One region of the Pseudarthrobacter sp. As-47 genome, then DNA from elsewhere that is predicted to be linked to it. Evidence: predicted binding sites of a transcription regulator. Region 1 holds the regulator's gene; each other region holds the start of a gene.
What was found. The regulator HrcA, encoded in region 1, represses chaperone genes, less so after heat shock. The targets are predictions, from matches to a motif close to TTNGCACTCGNNNNNNNCGAGTGCNAA.
Positions count from the first base shown of each region.

Region 1 (9,367 bases):
CCATCATGGAGCTCTGCCAGAGCCGCCGCGGTGTGATGGGCGGCATGGACTACCTGTCCGAGGACCGGGTGGAAATCCGGTACCGCCTTCCACTGGCCGAGATCGTGTTCGACTTCTTCGACATCCTGAAGTCCAAGACCCGCGGCTACGGTTCCCTGGACTGGAAGGCCGACGGCGACCAGGTGGCCGACCTTGTCAAGGTGGACATCATGCTCCAGGGCGAGCAGGTTGATGCCTTCTCCGCCATCACCCACCGCGACAAGGCCTACGCGTACGGCGTCATGATGACCACCAAGCTGCGCGAGCTCATTCCCCGCCAGCAGTTCGAGGTGCCCATCCAGGCGGCCATCGGCTCCAGGATCATCGCCCGCGAAAGCATCCGCGCCATCCGCAAGGACGTCCTGGCCAAGTGCTACGGCGGTGACATCTCCCGTAAGCGCAAACTGCTGGAAAAGCAGAAGGAAGGCAAGAAGCGCATGAAGATGGTGGGCCGCGTCGAAGTCCCCCAGGAAGCCTTCATCGCTGCGCTCACCACAGACGAGTCCAAGGACAAGGCCAGGAAGTAGTGGTTACAGCGGCCGGCAGTGCAGGAGGACCCTGCAGTGCCTAGCGTTCTTCCCCTGGGCGACCCGGCGCCGTCGGACGGTCTGCTGCCCCGCCAGGCAGCCGACGGTGCGGCGGACCGGGCATTCGGGCTCTATGTTCACATCCCGTTCTGCGCCGTCCGCTGCGGCTACTGCGACTTCAACACCTATACCGCCACGGAGCTCGGTGGCGGCGCCTCGCAGGATGCCTATGCCGCCACCGCGGCCTCGGAAGTGTCCCTGGCGGCCAGCATCCTTGCAGAATCCGGCCTCCCCGCGCGGCCGCTCAGCACAGTGTTCTTCGGAGGCGGCACGCCAACCCTGCTCCCCGCGGAGGACCTGGCCCTGATCCTGGGGCGCGCCATCGACCAGTGGGGCATCGAGGACGGCGCCGAGGTCACTACGGAGGCCAACCCGGACTCGGTCACCCCGGAATCCCTTGCCGTCCTGAAGGAGGCCGGGTTCACCCGGATTTCGTTCGGCATGCAGTCAGCCGTTCCGCACGTCCTCAAGGTCCTTGACCGGACCCACACGCCCAGCCGCGTGCCGCAGGTAGTGCAGTGGGCCCGGGACGCCGGGCTGGCCGTCAGCCTGGACCTCATCTACGGCACGCCGGGGGAGTCGCTGGACGATTGGCGGTACTCGCTCGAGACCGCCCTGTCCTACCAGCCGGACCACATCAGCGCTTACGCGCTGATTATCGAGGACGGGACCAAGCTCGCGGCACAGATCCGCCGTGGTGAAGTTCCGGGGATCGACGACGACGACCACGCCGACAAGTACGAGCTCGCCGATGAATTGATCACCAAAGCAGGCCTTGCCTGGTACGAGGTCAGCAACTGGGCCCGCACGCCCGGACAGGCCTGCCGCCACAACCTCGCCTACTGGCGCGGCGACGACTGGTGGGGGATCGGGCCCGGAGCCCACTCGCACGTGGGCGGTGTCCGCTGGTGGAACGTCAAGCACCCCACTGCCTACGCCGGACGCCTTGCACAAGGAATGTCACCGGCGGCGGGGAGGGAAACCCTGGATTCGGAAACCCGGAATATGGAGCGGGTGATGCTTGAGGTCCGCCTCCACTCCGGCCTCGAGATCGCTTCGCTCGGCGCCACAGGGCGGCGCGAGGTCGCCGGGCTGATCGCGGAGGAACTGGTGGATCCTGCCGCCGCTTTCGCGGGATGGCTGGTCCTCACGCTGAAGGGCAGGCTGCTGGCGGACGCGGTGGTGCGCCGGGTCCTGCCGGACTAGCAGTTTGTAGGCCGGGAACCGGTGCCGGGAGCCGGCGGGGACTACTTGATCCAGCGCAGGTTGTACGGGTAGCGGTGCGGCTGGCCCTTGTTGACATGGATGCCGGCTGCCACGGAGAAGCAGGTCAAGGCGATCCAGATGAGGGTGGCAATCACGGCAAAAATGTTGCCGACCACCGGAACAAACACCAGGATGTTCGCCACCACAGCAGCGATGGTGGGCGGCAGGCTGAAGTTGAGCGCTTCCTTGGACTCCTGCGCCGTGAAAGGGCCCCGGTCCCGGAAAATCAGGTAGATCAGCAGAGCCGGAACGCAGCCCAGGATTCCGCCGAAATGGGCCATGGTGGCCCACTGCCGGTCCTCGCTGGCTGTCAGGGGCAGCGCATTCGCCGGAACGCCATGGTATTCCGAACGGCCCTGGCCGCCCTGGGTGTCCCTGTGATCGCGTGCGTTTTCTGCCACAGTCTGTTCCTTCTGAAAGTGCAATGGAGATGGCTAAGAGTGCATAGAGGTTGCGCCAGCCTGCAACTACCGCAGGTTCCGCACTACCAAGAATACTGGCTGGACGCCCAGAAGTTGCCTTGGGCTCCAGGCGCAGCGGCAACGGGGTACCTGTCAGGGAACCGTGAGGAAATCAATGACTTCCTCTACCCTCCCCAGCAGGGAGGCTTCCAGGTCCGCGTAGGTGCGGACCGCACCCAGCAGCTTCTGCCACCCGAGACCGATGTCCTCCTTGGTGGCATGGGGCCAGCCGAACGCGGCGAGGATACCGGTCTTCCAGTCCTGCCCGCGCGGCACCACAGGCCATTTTTCGATGCCCAGGACAGCCGGCCGGATCGCCTGCCAGACGTCCACATAGGGGTGGCCTACGATCAGCACGTTCCCGGCAGCACCCGGCGAGGCCATGACGGCGTCCGCGATGCGCGATTCCTTGGAGTCCGGCACCAGGTGGTCCACCAAAACTCCGAGGCGCCGGCCCGGTCCGGGCCTGAACTCGGCTACCGCGCCGGCAAGGTCGTCGATGCCGTGGAGGGGTTCGACGACGATGCCTTCCACCCGAAGGTCGTCTCCCCAGACCTTTTCCACCAGTTCGGCGTCGTGCTTTCCCTCAACCCAGATCCGGCTGGCCTTGGCGACCTGCGCCCGCTGGCTGGCCACCCGGACCGAACCCGAGGCTGTCCGGCCGGCTGCAGCGGCGGGAGCTTGGCGGGGCGCCGGCGGGAGGAGCTTGATAGCCTGCCCTTCGAGGAGGAAGCCGAACCCCAGGCGGAAAGACCTGGACTTGCCGCGCCTGTCCTCGAGTGCCACCACATGCATGCCGCCGGACTTCTCCACGCGGGTCACGGCGCCCACCCAGCCGGACTGGACGTCCTCCAGCACCATTCCGCGCTCAACAGGCACTTCAGGCAGGGCAGCCCTGGACGGAGCGGACATGTCCTGGGGTCCCCAGTTCTGGTAATGCATTGATTCACTCCGCCTAGCGCTCGATCACAGGTCCGGAATTTCGCCCGGAGCGGTACCAATGCTAGCAACGGGCAGAGGCATAATAGACTGTTAGCACTTGGGCATGTCGAGTGCTAAACGATGGGCGGCACAGCGCGGGCGGCGCTGCCGCCCCAACCCTGGATGGAGGTGGAGTGTGAGCGAGCCACGCAAACTTGAAGTACTCCGTGCCATCGTGGAGGACTACGTCCATTCCCGCGAACCCGTGGGATCCAAAGCCCTGGTGGAGCGCCATCATCTCGGTGTGTCCAGCGCAACCATCAGGAATGACATGGCAGCACTGGAGGAAGAGGGCCTGATCACGGCCCCGCACACCAGCGCCGGGCGGATTCCGACAGATAAGGGATACCGGCTCTTCGTGGACCAGATCTCTGCCGTCAAGCCGCTCTCCCCGGCGGAGCGCCGCGCCATCCAGTCCCTGCTGGAAGGATCGGACGACCTGGACGATGTCCTGGACCGCACTGTCCGGCTCCTGTCCCAGCTGACCAACCAGGTTGCCGTGGTCCAGTACCCTCACTTGAGCAGGGCCCTGGTCCGGCATATCGAATTTGTCCTCCTCGCCCCGCGAAAGGTGCTGGTGGTGTTGATCGCCAACAGCGGCAAGGTGGAGCAGCGCGTTATCGACGTCGGCCAGGACCTGGGGGATGACGCCTTGGCGGGCCTGCGGGCACGCTTCCTCGGATCGCTTGCCGGAACGCCGCTGAGCCAGCTCTCCCAGTCCCTGCCTGCCGTGGTGGCCACGGCTGCCCCGGGGCAAAGGCAGGCGGCGCAGGCCCTCGCTATCGGCCTGGAAGCCCTGGCGCAGAGCAGCCGCGAGGAACGCATGGTCATGGCCGGCACAGCGAATTTGGCGCGGTCCAACGTGGACTTCCCACTGAGCATCGGCCCGGTGCTGGAAGCCCTGGAGGAGCAGGTGGTCATGCTCCGCCTGCTGAGCGAGATGGCGCAGGACCACCGCGGAGTGGCTGTCAGCATCGGCCGCGAGAATCCCTACGACGGACTGGCCGAGGCATCGGTGGTGGCCACCGGCTACGGCCCGGACAGCGCAGCAAAGATCGGCATTCTGGGACCAACACGCATGGACTATCCCACCACCATGGCCGCGGTCAGGGCCGTCGCCCGCTACCTTTCCCGGATCCTGGGCCCCTGAGGCCCGGCCGGGACCACTGGACACCCACAGCATTTCCAGCAGTCCAACTGCAGGCAGTACAACAAGGAAGAGATACGAACTTTGAGCAGCCACTACGACGTCCTTGGAGTCTCACCGGAGGCCACGGGAGAAGAGATCAAGAAGGCCTACCGCAAGCTGGCACGCACCCTGCACCCGGACGTCAACCCGGGTGAGGATGCGTCGGACCGCTTCAAGGCAGTAACCCACGCCTACGAAGTCCTGTCGGATCCCCAGAAACGCCGGGTCTACGACACCACGGGCAACGAAAACGGGACGGACAACGGCTTCGGCGGTGGCGGATACGCCGGCCAGGGGTTCGCTTTCCAGGACATTTTCGACACCTTCTTTGGTGCCGGCGGTTCCACCGGCCCGGCCTCCCGGGTGCGGCGCGGGCAGGACGCCCTCATCAGCGTCCGGATCGAACTCCGCGACGCTGTCTTCGGTGTGAACAAGAAGCTCGATGTGGACACCGCCGTCACGTGCCCAACCTGTGAGGGTTCCTGTTGCCAGCCCGGCAGCCATCCTGAACGCTGCGACATTTGCGGCGGCAGCGGCCAGGTCCAGCGCGCCGTCCGTTCCATCCTGGGACAGGTCATGACGGCAGCCCCGTGCGGAACCTGCGAAGGTTTCGGCACCGTCATCAAGGACCCGTGCACCGAGTGCAGCGGCCAGGGACGCATCCGGAGCCGCCGTTCGCTGACCATCAAGGTTCCCGCCGGCGTTGCCACCGGAACGCGGATCCAGCTTTCCGGCCAGGGCGAGGCAGGCCCGGCCGGCGGACCGTCCGGTGACCTTTACGTTGAGATCCGCGTGAACAACGACGCCACCTACGTACGCGACAACGACGATCTCCACGCCACCCTGCACATTCCGATGACGGCGGCCGCCCTGGGCACCGAAGTGAGCCTGGAAACGTTCGACGGGCCACAGGAAATCGACGTCAAGCCCGGGACCCAGTCCGGTGAGATCATCACTCTTCGTGGACTTGGCGTCACCCACTTGCGCGGTTACGGCCGCGGTGACCTCAAAGTGCATCTCCAGGTTGAGACGCCCGCCAAGCTTGATGCCGCACAGGAAGAGCTCCTGCGGCAGCTGGCCAAGATGCGCGGTGAACAGATCACAGAGGGCAAGCTTGCGGCCAGCGGCGGCATGTTCGCCAAGCTCCGGGACCGGCTCGGTAACCTGTAGCGGTGAGCAACCCTGTCTTTTTCACCCCGCCCGGGTCCCTGGACCACATGGTGGCGGGGCAGGTCTTCGTCCTCGAGGGGACCGAGGCGCGGCACGCCGTCACGGTCAAGCGGCTCACCCCGGGTGAGCCGCTCGACATCGTTGACGGAGCCGGAACGCGGATGAGCGGACGGGTGCTTGCGGCCACGCCCGCACGACTGGAGGTGGAGTGCGCCTCAGTGGCTGTTGAGGAGCGGCCGTCCACGAGGCTGGTGCTGGTGCAGGCCCTGGCCAAGGGCGACAGGGATGAACTCGCCATCGAAACGGGCACTGAACTCGGGATCGACGCCGTTATACCCTGGCAGTCCGAACGGTCCATTGTGCGGTGGAAGGGCGACCGGGCGGCCAAAGCCCACGCGAAGTGGCAGTCGGTGGTGGCGGCGGCAGCAAAGCAGGCGCGCCGCGCGTGGGTCCCCGAGGTGCGTCCCGCCGTCGACACCGCCGCGCTGGCCGGCCTAGTGGAGGCCGCGGGGCTGGCAGTCATCCTGCATGAGGACGCCGTGCGCCCCCTGCGCGCGGTTCTGGAAGCCTCTTTGGTCGCGGACGGAACGGAACCCCGTGAAGTGCTGCTGATCGTCGGGCCGGAAGGCGGCATCAGCCCCAGGGAAGTGACCAGGCTCTGCGGGAAAGGCGCCGTCACCGCCCTGCTGGGGCACCATGTCCTGCGCTCGTCAACGGCCGGACCGGCCGCCGTCGTGCTTGCCAGCGACATCCTGGGCCGGTGGACCGCCCCCTCACCCTGACCAGCCAGGCGTGTCCCGGCCGGGTAGGCTACCGGACCTTGAAAGCCCGCGAATCCTCATTCTGGTCCGGCTGATCCCCGGTACCGGCCTGTGCCACCTTCAATTCGTAGTCCCCGGCCGGAAGTGTGAGGGCCAGCGTAAACAGTCCTGCCTGCCCTGGCTCGGCGGCCGCCGTCGTCTCCCCAGTCAGGAACGGGACCTTGCTTCCGTCATCTTCCGTCCGCAGGATCTGCCAGCGGAGCTTGCCTCCGGACAGGGTGCTGCGGCCGGTGATCTTGACGCTCCCGGCCGCCACTTCTGAGTTCTCCTGCGGATCAATGATCCAGACTGGGGCCACCATGCCGGCGGCCCTCGTCATAAGGTCACCCAGCTGGATATGGCCGAAAGCAACGTAGTCCGTGTGCCCGTCCACCAGGATCCGCACGCGGATCTGCTGCCCGGAATCGATAAGCCCTGAACTGGCCGCAGCAGCGCTGGCCGTATACACAAGTTGCTGGACAGCGCGGCCGGCCATATCGGCGTCGAGGTTGCTGTTGAAGGCGTCCTCAGACACATCCACCGTGATGACGTCCTTGCCGGAGATGGACGTGGCCAGCTTGCCGGGATTCTGCCAGGGGGTGAAGAAATCCGGGTCAAGGGGCTTGTCCGACATCATGGCCCGCAGGGCCCTCGTTACCGGATTCTCCTGCTCAGGCACATCCCTGAATTCCCGGTAAAGGAAGATGCTGCTGTTGCTCCGGCCAATCCAGTAGACCGGGGCCTTGTTGGACGACTGCGTGGTTTCGAGCGGCGCGCTCGTGGAAGGCGCGGTGCCGGTGGCGGCAGGGCCAGAGCCCAGAAGGGTAGTGGGGGAGGGGTCCGGCTCGGCCAGGCAGCCCGTCAGGAGCGGAGCCGCCAAGAGAACCACTGCCAGGACGGCAGGGCGCACAATGCCGCCACGTCGTCCTGCCCTGCGGGGCGCAGCAGATTCCGGCACGTTTGTTGCCTGTCCTTCCATGAATGGCTGGCCGCTCCCCAAGCGGCAATCCAGCAGCGGCTGGATTTCCAGCATGGCACAGGGCCCGGAGCTGAAAGGCCGGATACGGGCCTCGGGGAGGAACTGCAACGGGAACGATATGAGGCCGATATGAAGTTGATACCTAATGGCGGAACGGGCGGCGCCGTCCAGGCTTCCCGAAGGGTCTTGCCGTTCCCCTTTTCAGAGGTTGATGGGGTCCTGGCGTAAGATGGAAGGATCGCTGGTCGAGGCGCAACCGGTCCATCGTCGAAGGGCCCTGTCGCCGGCCGCCAGCAGCGGGAATTGTCCGGTACTTTGAGGGGATCACGGGCCTGCGGGCCACCACTATGACTGAATCAGCGAATGGCAAGCGCCGGCTCAACACGGGAGAAGGCGCTGCGGGGGAATTTCCCCATTCCCTCCCCGGCAGCCGGACCGAGGTAGTCCTTTTCGACAACTCCGACCAGATGGTCCAGTCCCTGGGCAGCCATGACGAGGCACTGCGGTATATCGAGGAACAGTTTCCGGCCGTCAACTTCCATGTCCGGGGCAATGAGCTCTCGATTACAGGGCCTGCCAGCGACGTTCCCCGCATCATGCGCCTCCTCCACGAGGTCCGGGGGCTCGTGGCCCGCGGCACGGTGATCAGCCCGGCGGTGCTGCAGCAGCTTGTTGCACTGCTCCGTACCCAGTCCCTGCAAAACCCCGTTGACGTACTGACCCACGACATCCTGTCCAGCCGCGGAAAAACCATCCGCCCGAAGACGCTGAACCAGAAGACCTACGTTGACTCCATCGACACCAATACGGTGATTTTCGGCATAGGTCCGGCAGGTACAGGCAAGACCTACCTCGCGATGGCAAAGGCTGTCCAGGCACTGCAGCAAAAAGAGGTCAGCCGCATCATCCTGACCCGCCCCGCCGTTGAGGCGGGAGAGCGGTTGGGTTTCCTCCCCGGGACCCTGAGCGACAAGATCGATCCGTACCTGCGCCCGCTCTACGATGCACTGCACGACATGATGGACCCCGAGTCCATTCCCCGGCTGATGGCAGCAGGCACCATTGAAGTGGCGCCCCTCGCCTACATGCGCGGCCGGACGCTCAATGACGCCTTCATCATTCTTGACGAGGCCCAGAACACCACGCCGGAGCAGATGAAGATGTTCCTTACCCGGCTTGGCTTCGGATCCAAGATGGTGGTCACCGGGGACGTCACCCAGGTTGACCTGCCCTTCGGCACCCGCTCCGGACTCCGCATCGTGGAGGAGATCCTCCAGGGCATCGAGGGCGTCAGCTTCTCGGTCCTCGACGCCGCAGACGTCGTCAGGCACAGGCTGGTGGGTGACATCGTCAACGCTTACAGCATCTGGGATGAAACCCAGCGCAGCCGGGTAAAACATTCGGCCGGCGCCGCTAAACGGGGGGAACACGCGTGAGCATCGAGGTCAACAATGAATCCGGCGTCCAGGTGGACGAAGCGGAAATCGTGGCATTGTCCCGGTACATCTTTGAACAGCTGTATATCCATCCGCAGGCTGAACTGTCCGTCCTGCTGGTGGACGAGCCCGCGATGGAGAAGCTTCACATCGAGCTCATGGATGAGCCCGGCTCCACCGATGTCCTGTCCGTACCCATGGACGAGTTGACTCCCGGGACGCCGGACCGTCCCACCCCCCAGGGCATGCTTGGCGACATTGCCATCTGCCCGCAGGTTGCGCGGGTGCAGGCCAAGAACGCCGGCCACTCACTGCAGGACGAGATGCTCCTGCTCACCACGCACGGGATCCTCCACCTGCTGGGATACGACCATGCAGAACCCGAGGAGAAGGCCGAGATGTTCGGACTCCAGCGTGAGCTCCTGTCCGGCTTCACCGGCAAAGAAGCGCCCGCCGAGA
Region 1 covers NZ_CM177088.1:2,294,782-2,304,148, reverse strand. Annotated here, with positions in the region: gene lepA (translation elongation factor 4) at 1-566, shown strand, start outside; gene hemW (radical SAM family heme chaperone HemW) at 603-1,832, shown strand; gene AC4BCK_RS10650 (DUF4870 domain-containing protein) at 1,874-2,293, opposite strand; gene AC4BCK_RS10645 (DUF3097 domain-containing protein) at 2,447-3,295, opposite strand; gene hrcA (heat-inducible transcriptional repressor HrcA) at 3,471-4,484, shown strand; gene dnaJ (molecular chaperone DnaJ) at 4,566-5,693, shown strand; gene AC4BCK_RS10630 (16S rRNA (uracil(1498)-N(3))-methyltransferase) at 5,696-6,475, shown strand; gene AC4BCK_RS10625 (GerMN domain-containing protein) at 6,504-7,451, opposite strand; gene AC4BCK_RS10620 (PhoH family protein) at 7,820-8,908, shown strand; gene ybeY (rRNA maturation RNase YbeY) at 8,905-9,367, shown strand, end outside.

Region 2 (10,684 bases), 750 kb from region 1:
GTGCGCGCGGGTGAGGGTTTCCAGTCCTGCAGCGGTGTTGCCGGTCAGGATTTCGGCCGTTGCCAGCCGCTCAAGGTCGGCCGCGGGGAGTCCGCCGCGCCTGTCCGCGTCGGCGTAACTCCTGGACGCGTCAGTCCAGCGATGTTCCCGGAACGCGGACCGCCCTTCGTCAATGCCCGTTTCAGTTGACACTCCGGCCTCCTCGGACACCCCCGTCCAGGCGTCCTGATAAGGCCGCGCGCTGGACGCTGAGGTACTTAAGCGTCACGGTACGCCCGCAGCCGAACCGGCACAACTGCTAGCGAAGCAGCCCGCGCAGCGTCTGTATAGTGTCCGCTTCCGCGGCCGTCTTGTCCTCGCGGTACCGCTTGACGCGGGCGAACCGGAGCGCAATTCCGCCGGGATAGCGCGTGGACTGCTGCACACCGTCGATGGCGATCTCCACCACGGTGACGGGCTCCATCCAGACCGTGCCGGCCGTACGCCGGACCTCAAGTTCCTGGAACCTCTCCGTCTGCCAGCGCAGCAGCGCATCGGTGAGGCCCTTGAAGGTTTTGCCCACCATGACATAGCCGCCGGGTTTACCGAACTCGCCGGACGGGTCGAGGGCTCCGAGATGCAGGTTGGAAAGCAGCCCTGTGCGGCGGCCCGACCCCCACTCGCAGGCAAGGACCACGAGATCGTAGGTAAGCACCGGCTTGACCTTGATCCAGTTGGAACCGCGCCTGCCGGCGGCGTAGGCCGATCCCACCGCTTTCACCACGACGCCCTCGTGGCCTGCGGCGAGCGCATCGCGTGAGACCCTTTCGGCAACATCCGGGTCCGCAGTGATCTCCCCCGGGATCCGGTGCTCCGGGGCGATGCGCTCCAGCACGCCGATGCGTGTGGACAGCGGTTCGTCGAGGAGGTCGCGCCCGTCGATGTGGAGCACGTCGAAGAACCAGGGATGCAGCACCGTGGTCCGTGCCGCGTCCGCCCCGAACCGGGACATGGTCTCCTGGAACGGCCGGGGGCCGCCGTCCTCGTCGAGGGCAAGGGTCTCGCCGTCCAGGATCACGTCGCGCACCGGCAGCGCGCGCACCACCTCGACCACCTCAGGCAGCCGGTGGGTCACGTCGGCCAGGGTGCGTGTGTAGATGCCCACGTCGTCGCCGGAGCGGTGCACCTGGATGCGGGCGCCGTCGAGCTTGTATTCCACGGATGCCTCGCCCGTCGCCTCAAGCGCGGCGCCGGCGCTGGCCGCGGTGGAGGCAAGCATCGGCTGGACGGGCCGGCCCACGACGAGGCCGACGGCGTCGAGCTGGGCTGCCGTGCCCGTGAGGGCCAGCAGGGCGGTTTCGCCGAGGTCGCCGGAGAGCATCGCTGCGCGGCGTACGGAGTCGACAGTCCGGTCCGAGGCCCGGGCAACGGCATCCGTCAGAACCCCCTCAAGCGCACCGGTGCGCAGTTCCCCGAGCATGACGCCGGCGATGAAGGCCTGCTCGCGTTCGGTGGCTGCAGCCGTGAGCGTCCGGAGGGTCGCGGCGCGCTCCGCCGCAGACCCGGCGCCGCCGGTGGCAAGGAGCCGGTCCAAAGCCGCGTCCAGGTCGGCCACGCTTAGGCGGGGGTCCGCGGCGGGCTCCCCCATGGCCGCGGACATGCCGCGCCAGCCCACCCCCACCCGGCCCTGGCGCGGCTTGGCGGTGAGCAGGCCGACGGCGGTGGCGACCTCCCCGGGCTCCAGCCGGCGCAACAGGTCCGCCAGGGCGTCCACCTTCGCGAGCCGGGAGCGTGTGGATGCGACCTTATCCGTAGTTTTCACAAGCTCGTCGAGCAGCATGGCATCAGTCTGCCACGCCCGCCTGCCCGGGCAGCGCCGGAGTGCTGGACAGCGTGGGAGCGCTGTCCCAGACTGGACGGGTGGGAATCATCGTCGCGAACCTGTTCCTGACCCTCGACGGCGTCTACCAGGGGCCCGGCGGCCGCGAGGAGGACACCGAAGGCGGTTTTACCTTGGGCGGCTGGCAGTTACCGGTGTCCGATGCCGAAGCCGAGGCAGCCATCGAGGCAGGGATCGGCCACATCGATGCCCTGCTTCTCGGCCGGAAGACCTACGACATCTTCGCGGCCTACTGGCCGCACCAGTCCGATGACATTGGCGGCACGCTCAACCGGGTGCCCAAGTTCGTCGTCTCCAGCACCCTGACTGATCCGGCCTGGGAGGGAACGACGGTCCTCCCGGACGCCGCCGCCGCGGGCCGGCTCCGCGACGAGTACAACCAGGTGCACATGTTCGGCAGCGGCGTCCTCATCCGGTCACTCCTTCAGGCAGATGTTTTGGACCGCCTCCACCTGTGGCTCTATCCGGTCACGCTCGGGCAGGGCAAGCGGCTTTTCGACGCCGGGACCGTTCCCGCCACGTTCCGCCTCGCCGAGCCGGCCCGCACCTTTCCAAAGGGCTCGGTGTCCCTGGTCTACGAGCGCGCCGGCGAAGTCCGGACGCAGGACATGCCGGGAGCGTAGTCTCCAAGGCACAAAAAACCGGCCCAGCCGAAGCTGGACCGGTTTATTGTGCGACGGCTCTGGGCGCGTGGCCGAAGAGCGGACGCTAGTGGCTGTGGCCTGCGTGCTCGTCCTCTTCGGCCGGCTTCTCCACCACCAGGGTCTCGGTGGTGAGAACCAGGGCAGCGATGGAGGCCGCGTTGCGGAGGGCCGCACGGGTGACCTTGACGGGGTCGATGACACCGGCAGCGATCAGGTCCTCATACTCGCCCGACTTGGCGTTGAAACCGCTGTTGGTTTCCAGGTCGGCGACCTTGGAGGTCACAACGTAGCCGTCAAAGCCCGCGTTCTGGGCGATCCAGCGCAGCGGCTGCACCAGTGCGCGGCGGACGATGCCCACGGCAGCGGCGGCGTCGCCTTCGAGTGCCTTGACGGCGGGGTCCTCATCCAGTGCCTTCAGGGCGTGGATCAGGGCGGAACCGCCGCCGGCAACGATGCCCTCTTCAAGGGCAGCGCGGGTGGAGGACACAGCGTCCTCGATGCGGTGCTTCTTTTCCTTCAGCTCAACCTCGGTGGCGGCGCCAACCTTGATGACACCGATGCCGCCGGCCAGCTTGGCCAGGCGCTCCTGGAGCTTTTCACGGTCCCAGTCGGAGTCGGTGCGGGTCAGCTCGGCGCGGAGCTGGGCTACGCGTGCTGCCACGTCTTCGGCCGAACCTGCGCCGTCAACGATGGTGGTGTTGTCCTTGGTGACCGTGATGCGGCGGGCGGTACCCAGCACCTCAAGGCCAACGGTGTCCAGGCTCAGGCCCAGTTCCGGGGAAACAACCTGTGCACCGGTGAGGGTGGCGATGTCCTGCAGCATGGCCTTGCGGCGGTCGCCGAAGCCCGGAGCCTTGACGGCAACAACGTTCAGGGTGCCGCGGATGCGGTTGACGATCAGCGTGGACAGGGCCTCGCCGTCAACGTCTTCGGCGATGATGAAGAGTGGCTTGGAGCTCTGCAGCGCCTTCTCCAGCAGCGGCAGGAAGTCCTGAATGCTGGAGATCTTGCCCTGGTTGATCAGGATAAGGGCGTCCTCAAGGACTGCTTCCTGGCGTTCCGCGTCGGTGACGAAGTACGGGGACAGGTAGCCCTTGTCGAACTGCATGCCCTCGGTCAGGACCAGTTCGGTCTGCGTGGTGGAGGATTCCTCGATGGTGATCACACCATCCTTGCCAACCTTGCCGAAGGCCTCGGCCAGGAGTTCGCCAACCTCGTCGCTCTGGGCGGAGATCGCTGCAACGTTGGCCACCTGGGTGCCTTCAACGGGGCGGGCGTTCTCGAGCAGGCGGGCGGCGACGGCTTCAACGGAAACCTCGATGCCGCGCTTGATCTGGCCGGGGGCGGCGCCTGCCGCTACGTTGCGCAGGCCTTCCTTGACCAGTGCCTGTGCCAGGACGGTTGCCGTGGTGGTGCCGTCACCGGCAACATCGTTGGTCTTGGTGGCCACTTCCTTGGCCAGCTGCGCGCCAAGGTTCTCGTAGGGGTCGTCCAGTTCCACTTCGCGGGCGATGGTGACGCCGTCGTTCGTGATGGTGGGAGCGCCCCACTTCTTGTCCAGGACGACGTTGCGGCCGCGGGGGCCGAGCGTCACCTTGACGGTGTTGGCGAGCTTATCGATGCCGGCTTCAAGAGACCGGCGGGCAGCGTCGTTAAACGCAAGCTGCTTTGCCATGGTTTTGTCCTTTCAAGACAGAACCCCGCACAGCTGACCAGCAGAACGCATGACCAGCGGCACGGGGATCCGGAGAGTTACTTTACGACGATCGCCAGGACGTCGCGGGCGGAGAGCACGAGGTACTCGGTGCCGCCGGTCTTGACTTCGGTTCCGCCGTACTTGGAGTAGATGACGACGTCGCCAACGGCTACGTCGACGGGAACGCGGTTGCCGTCTTCGAAGCGGCCGGGGCCTACTGCAACAACTTCGCCTTCCTGCGGCTTCTCCTGCGCGGAGTCCGGGATCACCAGGCCGGAAGCCGTGGTCTGCTCGGCTTCGAGCGGGCGGACAACAATACGATCCTCAAGAGGCTTAATAGAGACCGACACTCGGACCTCTCCTTCTTCGTCAGCAAATTCGTGGACTGGAAAGCTTCCCACCGTGGCTGGCAAACCGTCGTCGCGGGTGCCGGCAGCAGCCTGGCTGGCAGCTCTTCATGTATTAGCACCCTCCTAGGGAGAGTGCTAATACAGACTGTATGCAAGGGTTAGCACTCGGTCAAGGCGAGTGCCAGAGTTTCGTCATGGGCGGAACACGGGGACGTGTAGATTTGCCGGGTGCGAGCCGCTGTTTACCTGACTCTTGCCACCCTCTTCTGGGCGGGCAACTTTGTTGTGGGCCAGGCTGCCATGCAGACCATGCAGCCGCTCCAGCTGACATTCTGGCGCTGGGCCCTGGCCGCTGTGCCGCTGCTGGTCCTGGCGCAGCTGGTGGAAAAACCGGACTGGCGCGCCGTCCTGCGCCACTGGCCGGTGCTCCTGCTCCTGAGCTGCCTGGGCATGAGCGCCTACACCCTGCTGCTGTACAGCGCGCTGGGGCACACCTCGGCCCTGAACGCTTCCCTGGTGACTGCTGCGAACCCTGCCCTGATCATGGTCCTGGCAGTGCTCCTCCTCCGGGACAGGCCGCGCCCGCTGGGCTGGGCAGGGATCGCGCTGGGCCTCTGCGGAGTGCTGCTGGTGCTCACCGGAGGCGATCTGCAGCGGCTGCTGACCTTCTCGATCAATGCCGGCGAGCTGCTGATCGTCGCGGCCATCACCGTGTGGGGCTTCTACACGATCACAGCCCGCAGGCTCTCCGTCCCGGCGATCACGTCCACCGCGGTGCAGGTGGCCATGGCGGCTGTCGTCCTGGTTCCCTTTGCGGTGGGCACAGGGGCCGGGCTGCCGGCTACAGCCTCCGAGGGCTGGTCGCTGGCCTACATCGTCCTCTTCCCGTCGCTGGGTTCCTACCTGCTGTGGAACCTGGCGCTCAAACGCACCACCGCCGCGAATGCCGGGAACTACCTCAACCTCATCGCCGTGTTTACCGCCATCATCACGGTTGTCCTGGGCCAGCCCGTCACGATCCCCCAGGTCTTTGGCGGCATCCTGGTTATCTCAGGGGTCCTGCTCACCAGCACCGGCGGCACAGCACCTCAGCGGCCCAGGTCCTCGAAATCGACGTCCTCCCCGCCGTCGCCCTCTTCGGCCGAGTTCCGCCCGCGGTAAAGCAGCACCGCGGCAGCCGCGGCCGTCATGAGCGATACAACCAGGATGAAGATGCTGCCCGCGCGGGCTCCGGCGTACAGCCCGCGGATGTCCTGGGCCTCCTGGGTGTCATCCTGGATGCTGTTGCCACCTACCGAATAGACGGTGGCGTTGAAGGCATCCAGGAAGAAGATGATGACCAGCAGCGCGATGCACACCACGGCAACCACGGCGCTGGCGATCAGTGCCGGGCGGGCGAACCGCGCCAGGCCCCCGGGGTGGTGCTGGCGGGACTGCGGGGAACCTGCACTGTCTTTCATGGCTTCAACACTATCGGCCCGCCGGCATGCTGCTCCTCCACTAGGCTGGAACCCATGGCTCAAGCTCCCCAGGACCAGATTGCACCACTGCTCACCCCGGAAGGCTGGGAGCTTTTGGCGTCCCTGGGCCCTTACCAGGAGGAGAAGTCCTTCGAGCTGAACTCGGCCCTCCGCAAGGCCGGCCACTCCCCCGAACTGGTCTCCGCCGTCCTGACCCAGTCCAGGCTCCGCACCAGGGCGGCCGCGAAGTTTGGCGAGTTTGCCCGGAGCATGCTGTTCACCCAGGCCGGCCTGGAACAGGCAACCCGGCTCAACGTTGCCGCACGCCACGCCCAGCGGTTCGCGGAGGCCGGGATCCGCCACGTTGCAGACCTGGGCTGCGGGCTGGCCGCGGATTCCCTGGCGCTGGCTTCCATGGACATCAACGTCACCGCCGTGGAGATGGATGAGACCACGGCAGCCTGCGCCACCGTCAACCTGATCCCGTTCCCCAACGCCACCGTGGTCCATGCGGACGCCACGGCAGTGCCGCTGGACGGGATCGACGGCGTCTGGCTGGATCCGGCGCGCCGTGTCACTTCCACATCGGGCACCAAGCGGATCTGGGATCCGGAGGCTTTTTCGCCGCCACTGTCCTTCGTTGAGAACCTGGCGGCCTCCGGCCTGGCCGTGGGGGTCAAGATGGGTCCGGGCATGCCGCACGATTCCGTTCCGGCCAACTGCGAAGCGCAGTGGGTCTCCGTGGCCGGGGATGTGACGGAGGTGGCCCTGTGGTTCAACGCAGTGCGCCGGCCGGGAGTCCGCCGGGCCGCACTGGTGCTTGGCGCCCAGGGTGCGGCCGAGCTGACCAGCGGAGAAGACTTCGGCGCCGGTCCTGCCGCTCCGGTGGGCCCGGTGGAGGGCTACCTCTACGAACCCGACGGCGCGGTGATCCGCGCCGGGCTGGTGGCGGACATCGCGCTGCAGCTGGGCGGACACCTGGTGGATGAGCACATCGCCTATGTGTGCGCGCCCGGGCTGGTGGACACACCGTTTGCCCGGGCCTACAAGGTGCTGGAGGTGATGCCCTACAACGTCAAGGCGCTCAAGGCCTGGGTGAAGGACAACGGGATCGGCGTGCTGGACATCAAGAAGCGCGGCACCGCCGTCACGCCCGAGGAACTCCGCAGGCAGCTGCTCCCCGGGGGAAAGAGCGCAGCCGGCAAGAAAGCCGGAACCAAAACAGCCACCCTGGTCCTGACCCGCATCGGGGAGGACCGGGTGGCCATCGTGGTGGAGCCGGCGCAGGGCACTGCCCGCGAATAAACCGCTACTGGGCCCGCATGAACTCCTCAGCGGCACGCACCTGCCCAGCGGTGGGCCGCACGCCGGTGTAAAGCACAAACTGTTCCAGGGCCTGGATGGTGGCAACCTCCGCCCCGGTGATGACCGGCTTTCCCGCGGCCCGCGCGGCCTTGATCAGCGGGGTTTCGGCCGGCAGCGCCACGACGTCGAAAACCACCTGGGCGGCGTCGATGGCCTCCTGCGGGAAGGAGAGCGCGTCTGCTTCCGCCCCTCCTGCCATACCGATAGGGGTCACGTTAATGATCAAGTCCGCCGTCCCGCCGTCGAGCGCTTCCTGCCACCTGAAGCCGTACTGGTCCGCGAGCGCACGCCCGGCAACCTCGTTCCGGGCGATGACCGTGACATCCGCGAAGCCGGCGTCGCGGAGCGCGGCAACGGTGGCCTTGGCCATGCCGCCCGCTCCCTGGACCAGGACCGAATAGCCGGTGGGCACCTTATTGGTGGCCAGGAGCTGCTCGATCGCGGTGTAGTCGGTGTTGTACGCCTTCAAGCGCCCGTCCGTGTTCACGATGGTGTTGACGGAGTCGATGGCCTTGGCCGAGGGGTCCATCTCGTCCACCAGCGCAATCACGTCCTCCTTGTAAGGCATGGAGATGGCGCAGCCGCGGATGCCCAGGCCGCGGACGCCCGCAATGGCCTGTTCCAGGTTCGTGGGGGCGAACGCCTTGTAGATCCAGTTGAGGTTCAGCTGCTCGTACAGGTGGTTGTGGAAACGGGTCCCGTTGTTGCTGGGCCGCGCCGAGAGTGAGATGCAGAGGGTCATGTCTTTATTGAGAATGGGCACCCGACCATTAAACGGGATTCCCAACCAGGTAGCAGCAGATGTCGGTATCGGGGTCCAAACGGACATCTGCTGCTACCTAGTTGGGTCAGGGGCAGCCGGTTCCCGCCGGGAAATTTCCGACGGCGGCCGGCAGCTTCCCCGGTGCGCCCGCTTTCCCCGCCAGGACAGCGGCGAGGGCATCGAAGGCTCCGTCGCTCCGCCCGTAAAGGGCCACCTTCACCGGCGCCGTCGAGTCCCGCAGCGGCCAGGGGGCATCCAGTGCCACGGCAATGTCTCCTCCCGCACCCCGGCCGCCGTAGCCGATGAGGCTGACCAGGGGTCCGGAGCCCAGGGCCAGGCCGGCCCTGGCCGCGGCCGCCTCGAAGCGTGCCCTGTCCGCCGGCGAGCCGCCGTCCACCTGTACCGCGCCGGGAACCAGCGGGCCGGTGCAGGGTCCGGAGAGCATGGTGACCGCTGACGCGGAAACGTGGGCTGACAGGGCTCCGCCGCTGCCTGCCGGGGCGCCGGCCGCCGCGGCTGTCCTGCCGTGCCAGGCCATCATGGTGGCCACCCGGCGGGCTGCCTCGTCCAGCCGCTCCGGGGGCAGGGCGCCGGAGGCCACAGCCTGGACGATCGCCGCGTGTGCCTGGCCTACGTCGGCGGGCATCAGCAGGAGGTCCGCGCCCGCGGCGAGGGCCATCACCGCGGCGGTGCCGCCGGGATACTGCTTGGTCACGGCGCCCATGTTCAGGGCATCCGTCACCGCCACGCCCTTGAACCCGAGTCCCCGCAGCGCCGCATAGGCAGGGCCGGAGAGCGACGCCGGGACGCCGGGTTCCAGCGCCGGGACCGCAATGTGCCCGGTCATCACCATCGGAGCTCCGGCGTCGATGGCGGCCCGGAACGGCTTCCAGTCGCGGCCGCCGAGCTCCGCCACGGTGGACGGCTGTGCCGGGAGGTTGTGGTGGGAGTCGACCGTCACAGAGCCGTGCCCCGGAAAGTGCTTCACTGCCGGCAGCACCCCCGCAGCGAGCATTCCCTGCGAGAACGCCACGCCGAGCGAGCCCGCAGCGTCGGGGTCAGCGGACATGGACCTGGCGCCAATGGTGGGATCGCCGGGCCCGATGGTGACATCGGTGCCGGGCGCGAAATCCAGGTTGAACCCGACGGGCACCAGTTCCGCGGCCAGGCCCTGCCCCGCTTCCCGGGCCAGTGGCACGCTGCCGGCGGCACCGTAGCTCATGGGTGTGGGCCATTCGGTCAGGGGCAGGCCCAGCCGCGCAACCTGGCCGCCTTCCTGGTCCACCGCGATGATCCCGGGCCACGGCCGTCCCCCGGCGGCGGCAGCCAACCGCTGGTTGATGGCAGCCATGCCCTGTACGTCCATCCTGCCCTGCGGATCAAGGGGAACGTTGTCGCCCATGATGATGGACCCGGCAAGGTGCAGCCGCTCGATGGCCGCTGCGTGGGACTCCACATCCTTGCCCTTGAAGAAGGGAAGGAGGACCTGCCCGGCCTTCTCCTCGGTGCTCATCGCCGCTACCGCTGCGGCGGCCACGTCCTGGTCGCGCTGCTCGGGCCCCCAGCCCAGTGGCCGGGTACCCGGATCAGGCGACGGGGAAGGTGTGGCGGGCGCCGTCGTCGTACGTGGCGTGGGGGTGGCAGACGGTGCAGAGGGGGCAGATGGGGCCGACGACGACGGGGCAGGGCCCGGCGCTGCCGTGCAGGACGCCAGGGCTACTGCGGCGGAGGCTGCCGCGATGAAGGGGAGGGATGTGTGAAGACTGTCACGCAGGGGTCGGAACAAGGCCATCAATACGATGCTACCCCTGCACTAGACTTGAACCACCCGTTCGCCTGCCGGCAGCAGACTGTCAGTGACGGCGTGAGCCAGCGGCAAACAGGACAGTTAGGACATGCGTGAAGATCGATTTCGCTACATCAAGGCAGTCAACCCTTGGTGTTGAATGGGAACTCGCGCTGGTGGACGGCCGGACGGGCGAACTGGCATCCGTGGCCAATGAGGTACTCCGCGGCGTCGCGTCCCGCCACCCCGAGCTGAACGAAGACGACGAGCACCCGCACATCAAGCAGGAACTCCTGCTGAACACGGTGGAACTGGTCACGGGCATCTGCGAGACCGCGGCCGAAGCCAAGGAAGACCTCAGCCGTTCGCTGGCCGCCGTGCGCGAAATCACGGACCCCATGGGCGTGGAACTGTTCTGCGCCGGAAGCCACCCGTTCAGCCCGCCGCAGCTGCAGCCGGTCACGGACAAGGCGCGTTACGCAAAACTCATTGACCGCACGCAGTGGTGGGGCCGGCAGATGGTCATCTATGGCGTGCACGTCCATGTGGGGCTGGACCGCCGGGACAAGGTGCTGCCCGTGCTGGACGGCCTGGTCAACTACTTCCCGCACTTCCAGGCGCTCTCCGCGTCCAGCCCGTTCTGGGGCGGCGAGGACACCGGCTACGCGTCCCAGCGGGCCCTGATGTTCCAGCAGCTCCCCACCGCCGGACTGCCCTTCCAGTTCCACTCCTGGGAGGAAT
Region 2 covers NZ_CM177088.1:3,046,422-3,057,105, forward strand. Annotated here, with positions in the region: gene AC4BCK_RS14040 (LuxR C-terminal-related transcriptional regulator) at 1-192, opposite strand, end outside; gene AC4BCK_RS14045 (ATP-dependent DNA ligase) at 299-1,819, opposite strand; gene AC4BCK_RS14050 (dihydrofolate reductase family protein) at 1,900-2,502, shown strand; gene groL (chaperonin GroEL) at 2,588-4,198, opposite strand; gene groES (co-chaperone GroES) at 4,276-4,569, opposite strand; gene AC4BCK_RS14065 (DMT family transporter) at 4,798-5,730, shown strand; gene AC4BCK_RS14070 (hypothetical protein) at 5,658-6,029, opposite strand; gene AC4BCK_RS14075 (THUMP-like domain-containing protein) at 6,084-7,334, shown strand; gene AC4BCK_RS14080 (shikimate 5-dehydrogenase) at 7,339-8,136, opposite strand; gene AC4BCK_RS14085 (glycoside hydrolase family 3 N-terminal domain-containing protein) at 8,243-9,670, opposite strand; gene AC4BCK_RS14090 (glutamate--cysteine ligase) at 10,057-10,684, shown strand, end outside.
Region 2: the regulator HrcA is predicted to act here: its motif matches at 4,728-4,754, upstream of groES (co-chaperone GroES).

Region 3 (10,684 bases), 720 kb from region 1:
CAGGATCCGGGGCGGGTCCTGCTGGTCGAACCCGTTGGCTGAGGTAAGGACAACGTTCACCAGCTGCCCCGGGGAGACAAGCTGGATGGACGACGGATCTGCCATGCGAAGGGGGACGGCAGCTGATCCCGGAGGAGTCCCGGCCAGGAGTCCCGGACCGACAAGCTGGGCATCCGTGAGCAGCTGCCCCTTGCGCAGGGGCGCTGCGAGCTGTTTGCCTGCCGCCTCACCGGGTTCCTTAAGGAACCCGCCGGCCACCATCCCGGGCGGAACCTGCGCAGCGGCGAGGTCCGCCTCCGATAATGCGGCGCCGGCGGGGATATCCCTGGCGGCTGCCAGCGCCGTCACCGTGTAGACCGGAGCAGGGGTGAGCTGGTGTACCGTGATGGCGGCTGCGGCGCAGAGCAGCAGCGCGACAATGAGGCGCCTGTTGCGGCTCAGCCAGCCCGCGAAGCGCGCGGGAGGACGCCTGGCTGCGATGCGGCCGGAGTCGCGGCTGGAACCGCGGACACTGCCGTGGCGGCGACGCAGCCGCGGTTTCCGGAAGAGTCCGGGATGTGGGGCGCTTGAGGTGTCCCGGTTGGACTGGCGGTATGCAGGCATGTGCCCACGCTAGGGGCGGCGCCAAGAATTACGGCAGTAACCTTCGCAGGTATGTGGACAACCTTGCCCAGCCGCCAGACGGGCTACAGTCGAGGACCGTCCGTCAGCTGGCAGCAGCGGCGGGGGCCGAAGCGGCCGGCGCGGCTGCCGGCGCTGCTGCAGGAGCGGCGGGAGCAGCCGAAACCGTGCTGCCCTTGGCGTCCCTGGAGTCCGTGCGGTAGAAGCCGGAACCCTTGAAGACGACGCCCACGCTGTTGAACTTCTTGCGCAGCGCGCCCTGGCACTCGGGGCAGGACGTCAGAGAGCTGTCCGAGAACGACTGGACGATGTCAAAGGCATGGCCGCAATCCTTGCAGGCGTACGCATACGTTGGCACTGGTGCTCCTCCTCTTGGGCAAACGAGAGGTCCCGGACTGCCGCAGGGTGATCCAGCTGGATGTCCCTTTAGCAGTCACAGGGCCTGAGTGCCAATTCTAGCATTCCCCTGCGCCCGGATTTTGCGGTCAGGCGGCGTTCGCCAGGTCCCTGAAGCCGGAAGGAAGCACGACGCCAGGCACCGGGCGGTCGAATTCCTCCACCGGAATCGCGCCCGCGGGCAGTAGTTCCCCGTCATAAAGAACCGCGGCAAGGGGAATGTGCTTCCCGGCGGACGCAAGGTGGCCGAGGAATTTGTCATAGTAGCCGCCGCCCTGGCCGATCCTGCTGCCTGCGAGGTCCACGGCCGTGGCAGGGATGAACAGCGCAGCGGCTTCCCCGGCAGCGTCAATCCCGTGCCGGGTCCCGACCGGCTCCAGGATGGGGGCGAACCTGCTGCGTGCCAGCTCAATGCCCGGCGCCCAGACGACCCATTTCAGTTCACGCCCTGGTTCGCAGACGGGAAGCAGAACCCTGTGCCCGTCGGCGTGCAGGGCCGCGATCAGCGGCAGCGTGGGCGGTTCCGCGCCGACGCCCAGGTAGACGCATACCGTGGCATCGCCTGCCGGAATCACTGAAGCCGCCCACGCCGCGCCGTGTTTGGCCAGGGCGGTGCCGGCATCCTCCCGGTCCAGGGAAGTCATCGCAGCCCTTCGGCGGCGGTGGGCAGCACGGATCAGGTCCTTTGCTGCTTTCGTTTCCTCAAGCGCCATGTATCTTCTCCACTACTGCCGCGCTGGCGGCCGGTTATCTGGTCCATCCATCCGATACCCGCAGGTGTCGCTGGCTCCGTTGTTACTGAATGCTTGACGCTGACGTTAGATTAGTCCGGTGACTACCAGTAACCCGAGAGTTCGCAAAGCCGTCATTCCTGCCGCCGGACTCGGTACCAGGTTCCTGCCGGCAACCAAGGCGATGCCCAAGGAAATGCTCCCCGTCGTGGACAAGCCTGCCATCCAGTACGTGGTTGAGGAAGCCGTGAACGTTGGCCTCCACGACCTCCTCATGATCACCGGGCGCAACAAACGGGCACTTGAAGACCACTTTGACCGGGTGCCGTCACTTGAATCCACCCTTGAGGGCAAGGGCGACACGGAAAAGCTCGCATCCGTCCAGGCGGCCAGCAAGCTGGGCGACATCCACTATGTCCGGCAGGGAGACCCGCACGGACTGGGCCATGCCGTGCTGCGCGCAAAGCAGCACGTTGGCGAGGAAGCCTTTGCCGTGCTGCTGGGCGATGACCTCATCGATGCCCGGGACGAACTGCTGGGCACCATGATCGACGTGCAGGCGGAAACGGGAGGCTCCGTCATCGCGCTCATCGAAGTGGAACCGTCCGAGATCAGCGCCTACGGCTGCGCTGACGTCCAGCCGATCGAGGGCGAATCCTACGTCCGCGTCAACCGGCTGGTGGAGAAGCCGAGCGTTGACGAGGCGCCCTCCAACCTTGCCCTGATCGGCCGCTACGTCCTCCACCCCGCCGTCTTTGAGGTCCTCGAACGCACCGCCCCCGGACGCGGAGACGAAATCCAGCTGACCGACGCGCTGCAGGAGCTGGCGACCGGCGAAGGCGAGGGGTACGGGGTGTACGGCGTTGTGTTCCGCGGCCGGCGCTACGACACCGGGGACAAGCTCAGCTACCTCAAGGCCTGCGTCCAGCTGGCCATCGACAGCGAAGACCTGGGCCCGGGCTTGCGGGAGTGGCTGCCGGGGTTCGCCGCCGGCCTGTCCAAGTAGCGCCATGCGCGCTGGTCCCATTTGGCCCGTAACCCTGGAGTGCGGGGATCTGGTCCTGCGGCCCATCCGGTACCGGGACAGGAAGGAATGGACCGAGGTCAGGTCCCGCAACAGTGAGTGGCTTGCTCCGTGGGAAGCTTCCAACCCGGATCCTGCCGGAGGCCTCCCGGACTACCGGCAGATGGTCCGGTCATTGAAGTCGCAGGCAGCGCAGGCTACTGCCTTGCCGTTTGTCATCACCGAGCGGATTCCCACCGCCGCAAGCCCTGCCATTGTTGGCCAGTTGACCGTGTCATCGATCGTGTGGGGATCCGCGATGATGGCGACGCTTGGCTACTGGGTGGACCGGGGCCGTGCGGGCCACGGCATTGCACCCACTGCCGTGGCCATGGTGACGGACCACTGCTTCCGGACACTTGGGCTGCACCGGATGGAAATCAACATCAGGCCGGAGAACGCACCAAGCCTCCGCGTGGTGCAAAAGCTGGGCTTCCGGGACGAGGGATACCGGCCCCGCTACCTGCACATCAACGGGGAGTGGGCTGACCACCGGTCGTTCGCGTTGACCGCGGAAGAGGTCCCCGACGGGCTGCTCCGGCCATGGCTGGCCTCACGGCCGTCATAAATCCATTGATTTGCCGGCTGCGCCACGACACACCGCAGCTAATGCTGCCGCAGCGGACAGGATGCTCATACGGTTTTGAGTGTGGACTTCCCCCTTAGCAGCTCAGTGATCCTTGTGGTTGCCGTCGTGCTCTGGATTGTGTGGGTTGCGCCCTACGTCCTCCGGAACCGCAGGCACCAGTTCCAGCCCGCCGGCGATTTCCTTGCGGAGCCCGCAGCAGATGAAGCACCGGAACCGCCAGCCGCTTTGGTATTGAACGTCGCCGCCCAGCAGGAGAAAGCCATGGACACCAGGAAGAGTGCCGGACCCGCGACCGCCACTGCCGGCTCCCCACCCGGGGGTACGTTCCGGATCCGCTACGGCCGCACCGGCATCGCCCTGGTTGGGCTGCTGTCGCTGGTCACCGCGTTCGTTTCCGGTGTGCTCTTGATCTTCGGGCTGGGCGCTCCTGTCCTTCCCTTGGCATGCCTGGCGCTCACTGCCGGGTCGGTCGTACTCCTGCGCTGGCTGGCCGTCCGTGACCGGAGGGCAAAGGTCAATGCGGCTTTCCGGGCCGCCATGACCGCGCCGTCCCGGCAGCCCCAACCCGCTGCCGGCGTCCGGCCAAGGCCGGAAGCGGCTCCGGCGAAGCAGGACAACCCCCTTTTCGACGCCGAGGCACACGAGCCTAAGATCAGGCCGCTGACTGCCATGGAACTGCGGGAGGCCGCCCTTGCCGTGGCGGTTGCCGCTGGCGATTCAAGCGCTGCAGCTGCCGGCTCCGCAGCCCGGACGGCTGCTCCGTCCACGTGGGAACCGGTGGAGGTTCCCAAACCTGTCTATGTTGAGGCAGCCAAGGCCGAGCGTCCGGCGCCTGAGCCCCTGGAGCTTCCGGAGGCACCGAAAGCGACGGGCAAGCCGTCCCTCAAGCAGGGCGTTGCCGCCGCGCCGCCCGCGGCTCCGGCCGAGGGGCAGGAACAGTCCAAGGCGCAGAGTGCCCTCAGCAACCTCGACGACGTCCTGCAGCGCCGCCGCGCCTGACAGGTCAGTGCCGTCAGGCGATGCCCTGCGCATCCCGCCGGCACGCTGCTGGGGATTTGCGGCTGCAGTTTGGCATTAAGCCGGGAAAATTTGTAGCCTAGGGTCACCGGTGCCGCTCCTCAAGGGGCGGATCCATCCGGGGCTATAGCTCAGTTGGTAGAGCGCTTCGTTCGCATCGAAGAGGTCAGGAGTTCGAATCTCCTTAGCTCCACAAAATATTGCCCCAGCAGGTGGCATCAGCCAGTTTCCGTAGGCGCAGCCCCGCCGTCGGAGGCACTGACCCCCTGACACGCGCTCCAGGGAACCCACGTGGTCCACCGCAACCCCAATGACCTACCTAACGTCTCATCGGGGGCACGGTTGGCTGGCTGCCAACACTGGAGAATGCCAGACTTAACCCTCACTCAGGCACGATGCTAAGAAGGTCTGTGATGGCGGTTCACGGCCACCGGTTGCGGGATTGGGCGGCCCGGCACGACATTGTGCTTTACCTGGGCCTGGCGTACATCATTTCCTGGTCCATCTGGCCGCTGGTGCTCCTGAACCCGGAGAGCAGTCCGCTGGTGCCCTTCGGTCCCGGGCTGGCGGCGATCCTGGTTGCCTTCCTCGTGGGGGGCCGCGCTGAGTTGCTGGGCCTTCTGCGCCCGTTGGGACGCTGGCGGGTCAACCCTGCATGGTACGGCGTGGCACTGGGTGTGCCGCTGGTCGTCCCCGGCCTCGCCCTGTGGGCTGCGGTGGCCGCAGGGGCGCCGGTCCCGGGCTGGGAGCCGGCCGACCTGCTGCAGGTCGCCGGTTCGATCGTCGTCACGATCGTTATCGTCGGCATCTTCGAGGAGCTCGGCTGGCTCGGGTTCCTGTTGCCGCGGCTGCAACGGGATTACCGCGCGCTGCCGGCCGCGCTGATCATTGGGCTGGCCTGGTTTCCCTGGCACCTTCCGGAACTGGTGTCGGACCCGGGTCAGCGGCCCCTGACACCCTTTGCGGTCTATATCTTTTCGCAGTCGGTGCTGCTCGCCTGGCTGTACAACAGCACGCAGGCGAGCCTGCCGGTTGTGGTCCTGTTCCATGCCGCCTTCAACACCTTCACGAAGTTCTTCCTGGCCGATCTCCAGGGCAGTCCCTACCCCTACCTCGTGGCGTGGTGGGTTGTGGCCGGAGCGGTCGCCGTCCTCGCCGTGGCAGCGGTCGCTTACGCCGGCAGCCGCGACCTGGTGAAGGGTGCGCCCAGGCCGGCGCACTAACTCCCGGACACGCCTTCCATGGCAACTGTTTCATCGGATTCGACCCGCTTCAGCCCGGCAAGGAGCCGGGACGTTTCCGCCAGGGCGGACCGAAGCCCCGCGTCATCCGCAGACGTGGACGCGGCAGCCCAGTCCATCGGGGCGGCACCAACCACGAACAGGGTTGTTCCGCGGGCCGCCGCTGCCGCAAGTGCGGCAGCAAAGAGGTCCCATGCTTCCGCCCGTGGACCGGCATCCGATGGCTCCGGTACTGGAACACCATCGATGACCCACAGCTCCGCCCCCGCTGGGAGGAGGGAATAGTCCTCCCTGGACGTACCCGGTGCGCACAGTTCGTCGAAGCTGATCCACAGCAGTTCCGGCTCGCAGGCCTTGGCGGCAAAGACGCGGGACCCGGCAGTGACCGTCCTGTGCCGCCCCGGTGGCGGCGGGAAGAGGCCGTACACCGCCAGCTGCCGGCTGCTGCCGGGCACCAGGATGCGGCCCTCGGGGAGGACCGGCGGCTCCGGCTCGGCGGCCATGCCCTACAGCCAGCCCTTCTTCTTGAAGATGCCGTACATGAGGGCCGCCATCGCGATCATGATGCCAATGGACAACGGGTAGCCCAGTTCCCAGTGGAGCTCGGGCATGTGGTCAAAGTTCATTCCGTACACGCCGGCAACGAAGGACGGCGCGAAAAAGATCGCCGCCCAGGAGGAGATCTTCTTCACTTGCTCGTTCTGTTCGGCGCTGGCCTCGTTCTGGCGGTTTGCGGTGAGGGTGCCGTCCAGGGTCAGTGCGTTCTGCAGCAGGTCCCGGAAGGAATCTGCCCGGGAGATCACGCGTTCAACGTGGTCCTCCACGTCACGGAGGCTGTGCCGCAGGTCCGTTTCCACGCCGTACTTCTCGAATCCCTGTTCCAGCTGGTGCATCATGTCCGGCAGAGGATGGATTGCCCGCTGGAACTGGATGACTTCCCGGGCCAGTTCGTAGATCCGGCGGGACACCGTGGTGTCGCCGCTGAAAAGCTGGTCCTCGATTTCGTCGATGTCGTTCTCGAGTCCGGCCACCACAGGTGCGTAGTCGTCCACCACGCGGTCCAGCAGGGCGTAGAGGACGGCTTCGGGCCCGTGGCGCAGGAGGTCGGGCCGGGCCTCCATGCGGCGCCGCACCCGGGCCACGCCGGCCATTTCTGCATGCCGGACCGTGACCACATAGTTTTTGCCGGTGAAGATGTGGAGTTCGCCGAATTCCACGCTTTCGGAGTCGTCAATGTAGCGGGCGGGCCGGAGGACGGTAAACAGGCTGTCGTCGTAGCGTTCCAGTTTGGGGCGCTGGTGCGCGGAGATGGCGTCTTCCACCGCAAGGTCGTGGAGGCCAAACTCGCTTGCCACCGCGGCCATTTCCTCCGGCGTGGGCCGGTACAGGCCAATCCAGGCCATCCCACCGTGGTGGGCAAGCATGTCAAAGGTCTGCTCAAGGGTCTCGGGCTCCACATGGCGCACGCCGTCCACGTAGACGGCATTGTCGATGATGGTCATGGCCGCCGGGCCCCGTGCGAAGGGATTGCGGCCATCAGGACATTCCTCCGATGATCGCGCCGGAGACCGACATGGCCACCAGGTCGTGCCCGGAATCGATGAGGGTGACGGCTGCCGGGCGCCCTGCGAAGCCGTTGTGGATGACGTGGCCGCCTGCGCGGAAGACCAGGCCCATAACCAGTGCGAACAAGCCGCCGGCCAGGGCGTTGTCCAGCCCAAGCCTGGCGATCAGGACGGCCAGCAGGATGGCGGTCAGTGCCGCAGCAGCCATCATCGGCAGCCAGATGCCGGCGCCGCCGCTCATGTTCTTCAGGTCGTCCTCCGTCTTGCCGATCGCGGCCATCCAGCGGTTGCCGAGCACAGCAGGCATGTACCAGACAAAGCCGATGGCCATGCTTGCGACGAAGGCCAGCAGCACGGCAAGCCAGTTGATCTGTGAGACGTATGAGAGCCAATCCATTCTGGAAATCCTAGCCGCCCGGCCATGGCGTCAGGTGTTTGATGCCTTGGCGAGCCCGCTGATCAGGGGCTCAGTGCGGTACGGGATGTGGGTGTGCAATGCCAGGACCGTTTCGGTCCGGATCACGCCCTTGATCCTCAGGACCTGCCGGAGGGAGGACTGGAGGTTGTGGGTGTCCGTGGCCACCACACGGCACCAGACATCCCCACGGCCCGAGATCTCATGGACCTCAAGGACTTGGGGAATCAACCGGAGCGCAGCGACCACGCCGTCCAGTTCGCGGTGGGACACCTCGATGGTCACAAAGGCCACCACGTCATAGCCCACCGCTTCCAGGTCCACCTCCCGGCCGCCGGGCCGCAGCACTCCCGCGCGGAGGAGGCGCCGGACCCGGGTCTGGGCCGTGTTCCGGGCAATGCCCAGAGATTCGCTCAGTTCGCCGATTTGGATCCGGGGATCACGGATCATCGCCAGGAGAATCTTGAGATCGGTGGGGTCCAACTGGTTCATTTAGTCACTCTCCATCACACACAGGCGGACATTTTGATGATCCTGCGCAATTCTTCCATGAAAATCCGATCAAAGGAGCAGCCGTAGCGCACTCTTGAGGCATCGGATATCCACCCCGCGCCGGACTCCCACAAAGACCCCCCGCCGCGGTATGAACCAGAGGCGGCACACCATGACGGTCTTCAGCGAACTCCGCATGCGCCCCGCCCCGGCCGCTGCGTCCGCCGGGTGGGATGCGTCCACCACAACCCGGCTGGTGATGGCGGGAACCGTGATTTTCACCCTCCTGGTGGGTGCCAACCTGGCCACGCCGTTGTACCCTCTCCTGCAGGCCGAACTTGGGCTTTCCACGCTGGGAGTCACTGCCGCGTTCGCCAGCTACGTCCTGTCCCTGGTCGCCACGCTGATGCTGGCCGGGCACTGGTCTGACCACATCGGCCGGCGGGCTGCGCTCATCCTGGCTGTCCTTGCAGGACTGGCCGGCGGGTGGCTCTTCTCTGAAGCAGAGACGCTCACCGCGCTCTGTGCGGGCAGGGCCCTGCAGGGGACAGCGGTTGCGCTGGCCACGGGTGCCAGCGCCGCAGCCCTGCGCGAACTCCTTCCGTCCCGCCCGGAATGGGCGTCACGCTTCACCTTGCTGGCATCATCCGGGGGAGTGGCGGCGGGGCCGGTCATTGGGGGACTGCTGTCACTCCTCCCGGGCGCCACCACAGCCCCGTACTACATCCATTCCCTGATCCTGGCCGGGCTGCTGGTGCCGCTGTTCCTGCTGCGTGCCCGGCCCGCGATCAGCCTCCCCGCACCTTCCCAGCCGCTGAAGGCCCTCGCGCCGCGCCGCCCTTCCGTGTCCCGCGAGGCGAGGGGCGCCTTCTGGCTTGCCTCGGGCGTCGGATTCCTCAGCTTCGCGGTCTTCGGGTTCTGCCTGTCGCTTGCCCCCGGCTACTTCGCGCAGGTGCTGCACACGGACTCGCGCCCCCTGGTGGGCGTCCTGGCCGGCCTCGCCTTGGCATCCTCCGCACTGAGCCAGCTGCTGACCCTCCGCGGCCGCTACACGGTTCCAGCCGGACTGGCGGTCCTGGGCGTGTCCGTCGCGCTGCTGGGGGCGGCGGGAGCATGGAACAGTCCCGTCCTGCTGGTGGCCGCAGCCCTTGCCGCCGGTGTGGGCCAGGGGATCGCGTTCCGCACCGTCTTCAACGATGTTGCTGCCAGGGTGGAGGCGTCGCGCCACGCACAGATTGTCAGCACCGTCTACGTCATCACCTACCTCGGCAGCGCGGTGCCGGTCCTCGGCCTTGGCTGGGCCGCCGGTGTCTTCGGCCTGCCCGCTGCCGTGGCCGGGTTCGTGGGGCTGTGCGGCGGTGCGGCACTGATCCTGTCGGCCGTGACGCTCCGGCTCGCGCTCATCGGGCGGCGCAAGTAGCCTGCGAGGCAGGCTTCACCCGGCAGGTTTCGGCAGCCCTGCTAATCCGGCAACGGACCGTGGTTGCCCTGGATGTGTTCGAACACCAGCGTTGTCTCGGTGTGCCCCACCACGGGGTCCGTAGCCAGGTTGTCCAGCACCCAGTCCCGCAGGTCCTCGGTGGTTGCGACGGCGATATGCAGCAGGTAGTCCACCGACCCTGAGGTGTGGAAGGTGGACAGCACTGCTGGCAGATGCGGCACCCTGCCTGTGAAACGGTCGATCTGGTCGCGGTCGTGCGCGCGGAGCCGCACGGCAACCAAGGCCTGTACGGACCGGCCGATCGCTGACAGGTTGAGCTTGGCCTCGTACCCCTGGACGATGCCCCGCTCTGACAGGGCGCGGGTGCGCATCAGGGCGGTGGAAGGGGCAATTCCCACCAGTTCCGCGAGCTGCTTGTTGGAGATCCGGGCATCGGCCACCAGGGCCGCCAGGAGCCGCTCGTCGATCGCGTCCAGCGGTTCCAGGTGCGCTCCCGGCCTGGCGTTCCTGGCATTCGTGCTCACTGCTGCTCCTCGTGACGATCCTGGGTTTCATCCTAGCCGCGCCAGGCTGCGGTACCAGGTACTTTGCGTGCCGGTCGCCGAATTTCGCGCTGCCGCATCCCGGCGCGGAAAGCAGAATCTTCACGGGAGCGCCCTGGATGACGGAACCACAGTGCCGCCGGCTTCTACGCCGCGGCGCGTTCCTTCCCGGGGTGGACGACGGCGACAGCCGCCGCAGTGAGGCAGGCAAGGACCATGACTGCCGCGGCCAGGGCATTCCAGCCAACGGACTGGAACACCAGTCCGCCGGCCCAGCCGATGATGCTGGACCCGAGGTAGTAGGCCAGGTTGTACAGCGAGGCGGCCTGGGCCCGGCCGGTGCTGGCAAGGGCGCCGGTCCACCCGGCCCCAATGCTGTGGGCGGCGAAGAAACCGCCGGTGAACACCACCAGGCCCGCCAGGATCAGGGCAAGGGATTGCGTCAGCGTCAGGGCAAGGCCCGCCGTGGACAACGCCAGGCCTGCGAGCAGGACAGCCCGGCGGCCAAAGCGAAGGGTCAGCCCAGCGGACCAGCGCGACGTGACGGTCCCTGACAGGTACGCGAGGAAAA
Region 3 covers NZ_CM177088.1:3,012,240-3,022,923, reverse strand. Annotated here, with positions in the region: gene cpaB (Flp pilus assembly protein CpaB) at 1-603, opposite strand, end outside; gene AC4BCK_RS13955 (FmdB family zinc ribbon protein) at 707-979, opposite strand; gene AC4BCK_RS13950 (5-formyltetrahydrofolate cyclo-ligase) at 1,107-1,730, opposite strand; gene galU (UTP--glucose-1-phosphate uridylyltransferase GalU) at 1,849-2,754, shown strand; gene AC4BCK_RS13940 (GNAT family N-acetyltransferase) at 2,759-3,379, shown strand; gene AC4BCK_RS13935 (hypothetical protein) at 3,461-4,399, shown strand; tRNA gene AC4BCK_RS13930 (tRNA-Ala) at 4,538-4,610, shown strand; gene AC4BCK_RS13925 (CPBP family intramembrane glutamic endopeptidase) at 4,831-5,640, shown strand; gene AC4BCK_RS13920 (cell division protein ZapE) at 5,637-6,161, opposite strand; gene corA (magnesium/cobalt transporter CorA) at 6,165-7,160, opposite strand; gene AC4BCK_RS13910 (DUF1761 domain-containing protein) at 7,195-7,620, opposite strand; gene AC4BCK_RS13905 (Lrp/AsnC family transcriptional regulator) at 7,651-8,130, opposite strand; gene AC4BCK_RS13900 (MFS transporter) at 8,303-9,550, shown strand; gene AC4BCK_RS13895 (Lrp/AsnC family transcriptional regulator) at 9,592-10,095, opposite strand; gene AC4BCK_RS13890 (MFS transporter) at 10,260-10,684, opposite strand, start outside.
Region 3: the regulator HrcA is predicted to act here: its motif matches at 1,048-1,074, upstream of AC4BCK_RS13955 (FmdB family zinc ribbon protein).